One region of the Bradyrhizobium sp. S3.3.6 genome, then DNA from elsewhere that is predicted to be linked to it. Evidence: predicted binding sites of a transcription regulator. Region 1 holds the regulator's gene; each other region holds the start of a gene.
The links. The regulator PhoB, encoded in region 1, activates phosphate uptake and scavenging genes when phosphate is short. The targets are predictions, from matches to a motif close to TGTCATNNANCTGTCAT.

Region 2: ABID59_RS01420 (YdcH family protein) is a predicted target of PhoB. The motif match lies at 2,016-2,032, and genes of this name have one in related genera.
Region 3: ABID59_RS25665 (DUF47 domain-containing protein) is a predicted target of PhoB. The motif match lies at 1,447-1,463, and genes of this name have one in related genera.

What each region holds. Positions count from the first base shown of each region.
Region 1 covers NZ_JBEPOT010000005.1:351,731-355,002, reverse strand. Annotated here, with positions in the region: gene pstB (phosphate ABC transporter ATP-binding protein PstB) at 1-376, shown strand, start outside; gene phoU (phosphate signaling complex protein PhoU) at 388-1,104, shown strand; gene phoB (phosphate regulon transcriptional regulator PhoB) at 1,127-1,834, shown strand; gene ABID59_RS18080 (GcrA family cell cycle regulator) at 2,138-2,647, opposite strand; gene ABID59_RS18075 (aspartate aminotransferase family protein) at 3,101-3,272, shown strand, end outside.
Region 2 covers NZ_JBEPOT010000001.1:300,350-303,621, forward strand. Annotated here, with positions in the region: gene ABID59_RS01410 (sensor domain-containing protein) at 1-271, opposite strand, end outside; gene ABID59_RS01415 (NAD(P)/FAD-dependent oxidoreductase) at 477-1,580, shown strand; gene ABID59_RS01420 (YdcH family protein) at 1,748-1,930, opposite strand; gene ABID59_RS01425 (YdcH family protein) at 2,258-2,464, shown strand; gene ABID59_RS01430 (hypothetical protein) at 2,603-2,821, shown strand; gene ABID59_RS01435 (hypothetical protein) at 2,843-3,094, shown strand; partial or broken gene ABID59_RS01440 (GGDEF domain-containing protein) at 3,096-3,272, opposite strand, start outside.
Region 3 covers NZ_JBEPOT010000010.1:27,250-30,521, reverse strand. Annotated here, with positions in the region: gene ABID59_RS25675 (branched-chain amino acid ABC transporter permease) at 1-379, shown strand, start outside; gene ABID59_RS25670 (branched-chain amino acid ABC transporter permease) at 381-1,349, shown strand; gene ABID59_RS25665 (DUF47 domain-containing protein) at 1,506-2,150, shown strand; gene ABID59_RS25660 (inorganic phosphate transporter) at 2,165-3,169, shown strand; gene sugE (quaternary ammonium compound efflux SMR transporter SugE) at 3,162-3,272, opposite strand, start outside.

The sequences.
Region 1 (3,272 bases):
GCTGCGCGGCGGCGCGCTGTGGAACGAGGTCAAGGACAAGCTCAACGCCTCCGGCCTGTCGCTCTCCGGCGGCCAGCAGCAGCGCCTCTGCATCGCCCGCACCGTTGCGGTGCGGCCCGAGGTGATCCTGTTCGACGAGCCCTGCTCGGCGCTCGACCCGATCTCGACCGCCAAGGTCGAGGAGCTGATCCAGGAGCTGTCCGAGAACTACACGATCGCGATCGTGACCCACAACATGCAGCAGGCCGCCCGCGTCTCCGACAAGACCGCCTTCATGTATCTCGGCGAGCTGATAGAGTTCGACGACACCAGCAAGATATTCACATCGCCGACCGACCGGCGCACGCAGGATTACATCACCGGCCGGTTCGGCTGAGGAGACGGCACATGGGTTCTGAACATACCGCAAAGGCCTTCGACACCGACCTCCAGGAGCTCACGCGCCTGGTCGCCGAGATGGGCGGCATCGCCGAGCGCATGATCGTCGATTCCGTCGATGCGCTGATCCGCCGCGACGTCGCGCTCGGCCAGCGCGTCGTCGCCATCGACGCCGAGCTCGACACGCTGCAGAAGAAGATCGAGGAGCGCGCCGTGCTCACGATCGCGCGCCGCCAGCCGATGGCGGTGGATCTGCGCGAGATCGTCGGCGCCATGCGCGTCGCGACCGATCTCGAGCGCATCGGCGACCTCGCCAAGAACATGGGCAAGCGCGTCGCGGCGCTGGAGACGGATTTCCATCCGCTCAAGCTGTTCCGCGGCCTCGAGCACATGACCGACCTCGTGCAGCAGCAGGTCAAGTCGGTGCTGGACGCCTATGCCGCGCACGATCTGCCGGCGGCGATGGCGGTGTGGAAGGGCGACGAGGAAGTCGACGCCATCTGCACCTCGCTGTTCCGTGAGCTCCTCACCTACATGATGGAGGATCCGCGCAACATCTCGTTCTGCATCCATCTGATGTTCTGCGCCAAGAACATCGAGCGGATCGGCGACCATGCCACCAACATTGCCGAGACCGTGTTCTACATGATCGAAGGCCAGGCGATCACCGACAAGCGGCCGAAGGGCGACATGACGACCTTCGCCACCACGGTCCCGAACACCTGATTACGCAAGGAGCGACGACCCGATGGGCGCACGCATTATGGTGGTTGAGGACGAGGAAGCTCTGACCGAGCTTCTCCGCTACAACCTCGAAGGCGACGGCTATGACGTCGAGACGGTAATGCGCGGCGACGACGCCGACACCCGCCTCAAGGAGCACATCCCCGATCTGATCGTGCTTGACTGGATGCTGCCGGGGCTATCAGGCATCGAGCTGTGCCGGCGGTTGCGTGCGCGATCCGACACCAAGCAGCTGCCGATCATCATGCTCACCGCGCGTGGCGAGGAGAGCGAGCGGGTGCGGGGCCTGGCGACCGGCGCCGACGACTACATCGTCAAGCCGTTCTCGGTGCCCGAGCTCCTGGCGCGCGTGAAGGGCCTGCTGCGGCGCGCAAGTCCGGAGCGGCTCGCAACCGTGCTGGCCTTCGGCGACATCGAGCTCGACCGCGAAAAGCGCCGCGTGGCGCGCTCGGGCCGGCCGATCGATCTCGGCCCGACCGAATATCGCCTGCTGGAGTTCTTCCTGGAGCATCCCGGCCGCGTGTTCTCGCGCGAGCAGTTGCTCGACAGCGTCTGGGGCCGCGACATCTACATCGATGAGCGCACTGTCGATGTGCATATCGGCCGCCTGCGCAAGCTGCTCAATCTCGGCCGCGAGCAGGACCCGATCCGCACCGTCCGCGGCGCGGGCTACGCGCTGGACGATCGGTTCGCGAAGGCCGAGCAGGCGTAGGGTTGGCTGACGTGAGCTCGGCTGGGGCAGCAATCTCAGCTGTCGTCCCGGACAAGCGCAGCTCCTGGCAACGCGCAGCGTTGTCTGGAGCGGAGTGCAGATCCGGGACCCATAACCACAGGGCGTCGTTGTTGCACGAAAAAGGTAACTCCGAGTACCCGTAACCACATCTCGCGGTGGTTATGGGTCCCGGATCTGCGCGCGCTTGAGGCGCGCTTGTCCGGGACGACGGCGGAGGGAGTTAGCGCCGTCGCAAGTTGAGCCGCCGCCGCTTGGACGGCGAAGTCTTGGAAGCCGACTAACTCAGCGCGCCGGCTTCGCCGGGGCCCGCCTGCGATCCGCTGCCGGCTGATACGCGACCCGCGAGTGCTGGGCGCAATAGGGCAGGCCGGAGAGCGCTTTGCCGCCGCAGAAGAAGAAATCCGGGCTCGAGGGATCGCCGACCGGCCAGTGGCAGGTCGCCTCGTTCAATTCGAGCAGCGACAGCCGCTGGCTCATCGGTACCACGTTGTCGTAGGTGACCGGTTCAGCCTCGACCTCGACCTCGAAAGCCTGCGCCAGCGCGGTATTGCCGCGTGCGATGGGCCTGCTCACCCGCATCATGTGCGGCGCTGGACGCGCCTTGCGCGGCCGCGGAGCTGCCGAAGACGGGCTCTTGGCGCGGCCCGACAAGCCGAGCCGGTGAACCTTGCCGATCACGGCGTTACGGGTGACATTCCCAAGCTCAGCGGCGATCTGGCTGGCCGAAAGTCCGGCCTCCCAGAGCTTTTTCAGCTGTTCGACGCGATCGTCGGACCAGGTCAAAACCGTCATTGCACCCTTTCCTTCGCCGCGCGCCTGCCATCCTGGGGGCCGCACAACGAATGCCTAAGCCTCGAAAAATCCGTGCCGCCAGAATCCCTTAAGGCTCGCCGGGCGCAATGATACGCCCGAACGTTTACGCCGGTACATGAGGACTTTTGGGATCAGAACCGCTGCACGAGATGTCGTATCTGACAAGCCAGACGCTACAATATGGCGTGACTCACGCGCAAGAGTCCGCCGACTCGCTTCCACATGTTCCGTGGCCAAAACCCGCAAATTCGGTACCGCAAGACTACGGAATCTGGGTTTCGCGGGGCTTTCCGGGCGGCATTGACACCAATGGTGCCAAGCATAAGATAGTGATGCGTGCCGCCCTTAAAAGGCGGCACGTTTCGTTTTCCGGACCAATGATGCGCTGCGCAACGCAGTTTCAGGCCGTCCGAAACATCCAAAGAGACCATCATGGCTAACAGCGCAGCGCCGCACTTGCTCCCCGTTTTCGCCAGAACCGACATCGGTTTTGAGCGCGGTGAAGGCGTCTGGTTGATCGCAACCAATGGCGATCGCTATCTCGATTTCACCTCGGGCGTGGCGGTGAATGCGCTCGGCCATGCCCATCCCGCGCTGGTCAAGG
Region 2 (3,272 bases), on a different contig from region 1:
AGGAGACGAAGGCGTTGCGCCGCAACTGCGAACGCTTGCTCCGGCGCAGCGCGGAATGGATCCACAGCGCGACGGCGGCCAGGAACGCGCAGACGACAATGCCGCCGATCAGGACTTCCCAGATCAGATTGGGGTCGAGATTGCCAAGATAGCTCGGCGGAATAAGGCTGTCCGCGTGGGCACGCGAAGGCGCGACCGCGCTGGCCAGGCACACGACGGCCTGCACAGCAATCGGAAGCATGCTGCCTTCGTGCCAGTTCTTCTTAGCCATCAGCCACCCGCGATTTCAACTGCGGATTGTCTGGCTTCGTGAGTTTGGATCGGGTAAACGCCTGTACGCCCAACAGAAAAATGTGATGCGAAATACGGCAATTGCCCTGACATGATAAATGCTTCCTTAACGGACAACGACCGCGCGGCGCGTTTCCCAGGCAAACCGGCCCCCTCTGCAACTTCAACGGGACGTCTGCACGACCATGGATAGGGTCGACTGCGTCGTCATCGGAGCCGGCGTGGTCGGGCTCGCGGTGGCCCGGAAGCTGGCCCAGGCCGGGCGCGAGGTGATCGTGCTCGAGGAAGCCGAGGCCATCGGCACCATCACCTCCTCGCGCAACAGCGAGGTGATTCATGCCGGGATCTACTACCGCGCCGGAAGCTGGATGGCGCGCATGTGCGTCAGCGGCAAGCACGCGCTCTACCGCTATTGCGGCGAGCGCGGCATCCCGCACAAGAATTGCGGCAAGCTGATCGTTGCGACCAATGCCAGGGAAACCGAGAAGCTGCAATCGATCAAGGCGCACGCCGAGGCCAACGGCGTACTCGACATGCAGTTGCTCTCGGGCGAAGCCGCGCGCGCGCTGGAGCCGGCGCTGGTCTGCGACGCCGTGCTGCTCTCGCCGTCGACCGGCATCATCGACAGCCATGCCTACATGCTCTCGCTGCGCGGCGAGGCCGAGGCAGCCGGCGCAGCCTTTGCGTTTCACACGCCGCTGATCCGCGCCAAGGCAGAAACCGGAATGATCGAGATCGAAGCCGGCGGCGAAGCGCCGATGACGCTGCAATGCGGCCTGCTCGTCAACGCTGCCGGGCTGTCGGCGACGACCGTGGCGCGGCACATCGACGGCATGCCGATCGACCGGATTCCACCGGCCTATCTCGCCAAGGGAAACTATTTCAGCTGCAACGCGCGCGCGCCGTTCTCGCGCCTGATCTATCCCGTGCCCGAGCCCGGCGGGCTCGGCGTGCATCTCACGTTGGACATGGCAGGACAGGCGCGCTTTGGCCCTGACGTCGAATGGATCGAGACGATCGACTATGAGGTCGATCCGTCGCGCGCCGAGCGCTTCTATCCCGCGATCCGCAAATACTGGCCAACGCTTCCCGACGGCGCGTTGATGCCGAGCTATTCGGGCATCCGCCCGAAGATCGTGCCGCCGGCCGTGGCAACGCAGGATTTCTTGATGCAGGGTCCGCGCGACCATGGCGTCGCGGGTTTGATCAATCTGTTCGGTATCGAATCGCCGGGACTGACATCGTCGCTCGCGATCGCAGACCACGTCGCGGAGCTCGCAGAAATCTAGATCGTTTTCGAGCGACGTGGATATCGGTTCGCGTCAAGCAAACGCGTCCAAGCAAAAGCTGACGCCCGCGCAATTGCGCGGCGGACACCTGACAGCAGGGATGAGCGCAAAGGCTCTCATCCCTGGCTGAAAGGATACGATCAAACTCTACACTGTTACGGGGTTTACTAGTGAAGCGTGTCGCCGGTGTGCTTCAGTCGCTCGATCTGGTCCTTGACCAGCAACTTCCGGCGCTTCAACTCAACAATTTGCAGGTCGTCTGTTGAAAGGTGCACGAGAGCTTCGTGCAATTCGTGTTCGAGAGTTTTGTGCTTCCGTTCCAATTCAACCAGATGTGCCTGAATTGTCATTCGAAACCTCCTCGGTAGGGGTAAACCTTGGATTCGATCCGGGCGACGAAGTCTACATCACCGATTCGTTCTGTCGATGGGTATCCGTCGTCGCACCGTCATTTTTGAAAATTCATATGTAACGAAGCGTGAGTAAGGAACCACGCGGTGAAAAATCCATGATATCAATGTGATTGCGCTACACCGCTGCGAATCGTTCACATATCTTGCGAGAGAGCGGTGCGCGAAGGTCGCAGATCGCTTGCGATCACGCCGCGCAAGGACGATAATTTCCACAGGGCATCCACAGCCTTAATCTCAGCCTATCGGTTTTCGGCCACCGCAAACATGACCAATGAAGACGAGCGTGAGCTCGAAGCCGAGCTCACCCGGTTGCAGCAGGAACACCGAGATCTCGATGCGGCGATCGATGCACTGCATCAATCGCCCGCCCCCGACCTGTTGCGGTTACAGCGGTTGAAGAAACGCAAGCTGTTGTTGCGCGACCGTATCGCCTTCATCGAAGACCAGATCACGCCCGACATCATCGCCTGACCCGCGAGCAGTCGCGGGTCGCCGCGCATGAATCCGCTTGACTCAAAAAGAACAAAAGAGGAACATTAGTCCCGCCGCCGACGCCCCCCAGGAAACGTCCAGGGAAACGCCCAAGGACAACCCGCAAGGACACCGCAGATGTCAGTCCCCACCCTTCTCGACAACAGCCATTATGAACAGGCCTGCGATCAGGCGATCGCGATGTGCGACGGCAATCTGCGCAGCACCATCAAGGCGCTGATCATGGCCAACGAATATCTCGAAGCCGAGCTGGAAGAATTGAAGGCGGCGATTTCGGCCGGCTGCATTCCCGAGACCTCGCGCAGCAAGATGCGGAGCAAAAGTAGCGCCGCTTGAGCTCAACACTGGAGCAACGCCATGTCGGACGTGACCTACTACGTTGCAATGCCCTTCCTGATCGATGCCGACGGATCGCCTGTCGCGGGCGCCGCCGAGGAATGCCAGAGCTCGACAGCCGCACTGCGGCGCGCCGAGGCGCTGGCGCATGGTGCCGGCCATATCGGCGCGGTCGCATTCAGCCGCAGCGGCGATCCCATGACCGGCGAATTCGGTGACGCCACGCTGCTGCGCAAATTCGGCAACGTGCCGGAAGATCTCGCAACGCTCTAAGTCAGCTGCTGACAAGCCTGATTCCGCGGCTCGTGCCGCCGGTGCGCCTTGCGCACATACATGGCAGCGTCGGCTTCCTCCAGCGCGCGGACCGCATCGGACTGCGCACCGAGCAGCGCGACACCGGCGGAGGCGCCGGCGCTCACCTGCTGGCCGCGAAAGACGAACGACAAATCGT
Region 3 (3,272 bases), on a different contig from region 1:
GACGCGGCTTGGGGCCAACTTGCGCGCCGCCACTGAAAATCCGACGCTGGTGCGTGCCTTCGGCATCAACGTGCCCCGCATGATCACGTTGACCTACGGTCTCGGCGTCGGCCTGGCGGCGCTCGCCGGCGTGCTCTCGGCGCCGATCAACCAGGTCCGGCCGCTGATGGGCGCCGACCTCATCATCGTGGTTTTCGCGGTGGTGGTGATCGGCGGCATGGGATCGATCATGGGCTCCATCATCACCGGCTTCGCGCTCGGCGTGATCGAGGGCCTGACCAAATATTTCTACCCCGAGGCCTCCAACACCGTCGTGTTCGTGCTGATGGTGCTGGTGCTCTTGGTGAAGCCAACCGGATTGACGGGAAGGGCAGCCTGATATGACAGCCTTGACGGACGACACGCTGCCGATGAGCCCCCGCGCGATGCGTGACGAGATGATCGTATTCGCGGTGATGGCGCTGCTGCTGGCCTCGGTGCCGTTCAGCGGCATCTATCCGTTCTTCGTGATGCAGGCGTTGTGCTTCGCTCTGCTCGCCTGCGCCTTCAACCTTCTGATCGGCTATGGCGGGCTGCTGTCGTTCGGCCATGCGATGTTCATGGGCACGGCCGGCTATTGCAGCGCGCACGCGCTGAAGGTGTGGGCGCTGCCGCCTGAGCTCGGCATTCTCGTCGGCATCGCTGCGGCGTTCGGGTTGTCGCTCATCACCGGCTACATCTCGATCCGCCGCCAGGGCATCTATTTCTCGATGATCACGCTGGCGCTGTCGCAGCTGCTGTACTTCATCTACCTCCAGGCGCCGTTCACCCACGGTGAGGACGGCATCCAGGGCATTCCGCAGGGGCACATGTTCGGCGTGCTCGACCTGTCGAAGCCGACGGTGCTCTATTACGTCGTGCTGGTCGGCTTCCTCGCGGGCTTCCTGCTGATCTATCGCATCATCAACTCGCCGTTCGGCGAGGTCCTGAAGTCGATCCGCGAGAACGAGCCGCGTGCCATCTCGCTCGGCTACCGGACCGACCAGTACAAGTTCCTGGCGTTTGTCCTGTCGGGAACGCTGGCGGGCTTTGCCGGCGCGCTGAAAGTGTTCGTGGCGCAGAACGCCTCGCTCACCGATGTGCACTGGTCGATGTCGGGCGAAGTCGTGCTGATGACGCTGGTCGGCGGTCTCGGCACCGTTTTCGGTCCCGTGGTCGGCGCCTTCGCGATCATCGCCATGCAGCAATATCTGGCCGGTTTCGGCCAATGGGTGACGGTGATCCAGGGCTCGATCTTCGTGATCTGCGTGCTCACCTTCCGCCGTGGCGTCGTTGGTGAAGTTGCGCACTACTTTCGGCGGTCGCTCTAAATAATTGATATCGCACCAGTTTCATTGGTGCGCGAATCCGGTGGATGATCCGGCTCCGCGGGCGCGAGATGACACGCGCGCGAAGCGAAAATGGTCTATGACGGTTTTACGACGGTCCGTTCGGGCCGGGCCATGTCCAACCGGTAGACTATTCCCATGATGCGTTGGTTTCGCGCTTTCCTGCCCAAGGAAGAACGGTTCTTCGACCTGTTCGACCGCCACGCCCAGACCGTGATCCAGGGCTCCGTCGCGTTGCAGGGCATGCTGAACGGGGGGGAGGAGACGCCGGTCTACTGTCAGCGGGTCAATCAGTTCGAGAACGATGCCGACAACATCACCCGTGAGGTGCTGACGGCGGTGCGCCGCACCTTCATCACGCCGTTCGACCGCGGCGACATCAAGAACCTCATTACCTCGATGGACGATGCCATCGACCAGATGCAGCAGACCGCCAAGGCGGTGATGCTGTTCGAGGTCCGCACCTTCGAGCCGCCAATGCGAGAGATCGGCGCGCTCCTGATCGAGTGCGCCAATCTGGTGGGACGCGCGCTGCCGCTGATGCAGTCAATCGGGCCCAACGTCGCAATGCTGACCGCGATCACGGAGGAATTGGGCAAGCTAGAAGGCCGCGTCGATGATCTCCACGACATCGGCCTGAAGGAGCTGTTCCTCAAGCACCGCAACGGCAGCGCGATGGACTTCATCGTCGGCGTCGAAATCTACGACCATCTCGAGAAGGTGGCCGATCGCTTCGACGACGTCGCGAACGAGATCAACAGCATCGTCATCGAGCAAGTTTAGGGCAGGGCCGCGCCGTGGATGCTGCGTTGGGTCTTCCCGTCCTGGTCGGATTGATCGCCGTCGCGCTGCTGTTCGACTTCCTGAACGGCCTGCACGACGCCGCCAATTCGATCGCGACCATCGTCTCGACCCGCGTGCTGCGGCCGCAATTCGCGGTGATCTGGGCCGCGTTCTTCAATTTCGTCGCCTTCATGGTGTTCGGCCTTCACGTCGCCCAGACCATTGGCACCGGCATCATCGATCCCGCGATTGTCGATGCCCAGGTGATCTTCGCAGCGCTTGTCGGCGCCATCGTCTGGAATCTCGTGACCTGGGCGTTAGGCATCCCGTCTTCCTCCTCGCATGCGCTGATCGGCGGCCTCGTCGGCGGCGGCATGGCCAAGGCCGGACTATCGGCCGCGGTCTGGAGTGGGCTGACTAAGGCCGTACTGGCGATCGTGCTGTCGCCGCTGGTCGGCTTCCTGCTTGCAATGATGCTGGTCGCCATCGTGTCCTGGCTCTCGGTGCGTTCGACGCCGTTCGCGGTCGACCGCGCCTTCCGCATCCTGCAATTCGCCTCCGCCTCGCTCTATTCGCTTGGCCATGGCGGCAATGATGCGCAGAAGACGATGGGCATCATCGCCGTGCTGCTCTATTCGCAGGGCCATCTCGGCGGCGAATTCACCGTGCCGTTCTGGGTGGTGCTGTCGTGCCAGGCGGCGATGGCGCTGGGCACGCTGATGGGCGGCTGGCGGATCGTCCGCACCATGGGCTTGCGCATTACCAAGCTGACGCCGATGCAGGGTTTCTGCGCCGAGACCGGCGGGGCGGCGACCCTGTTCATGGCCACCTTCCTCGGCGTCCCCGTCTCGACCACCCACACCATCACCGGCGCCATCGTCGGCGTCGGCGCGGCCCGCCGCGTCTCGGCGGTGCGCTGGAACGTGGCGAGCTCGATCGTCTATGCCTGGGTGATCACGATCCCGGCCTCGGCCATCGTCGCGGCACTGAGCTGGTGGGCGGTCCAGATCTTCAAGTAACGAGCTTCAGCCCGACAATGCCGGCGACGATCAGCCCGATGCTGGCGAGGCGAAGCGCGGTCGCGGGTTCGCCGAACAGGATGATGCCCAGCGTCGCGGTGCC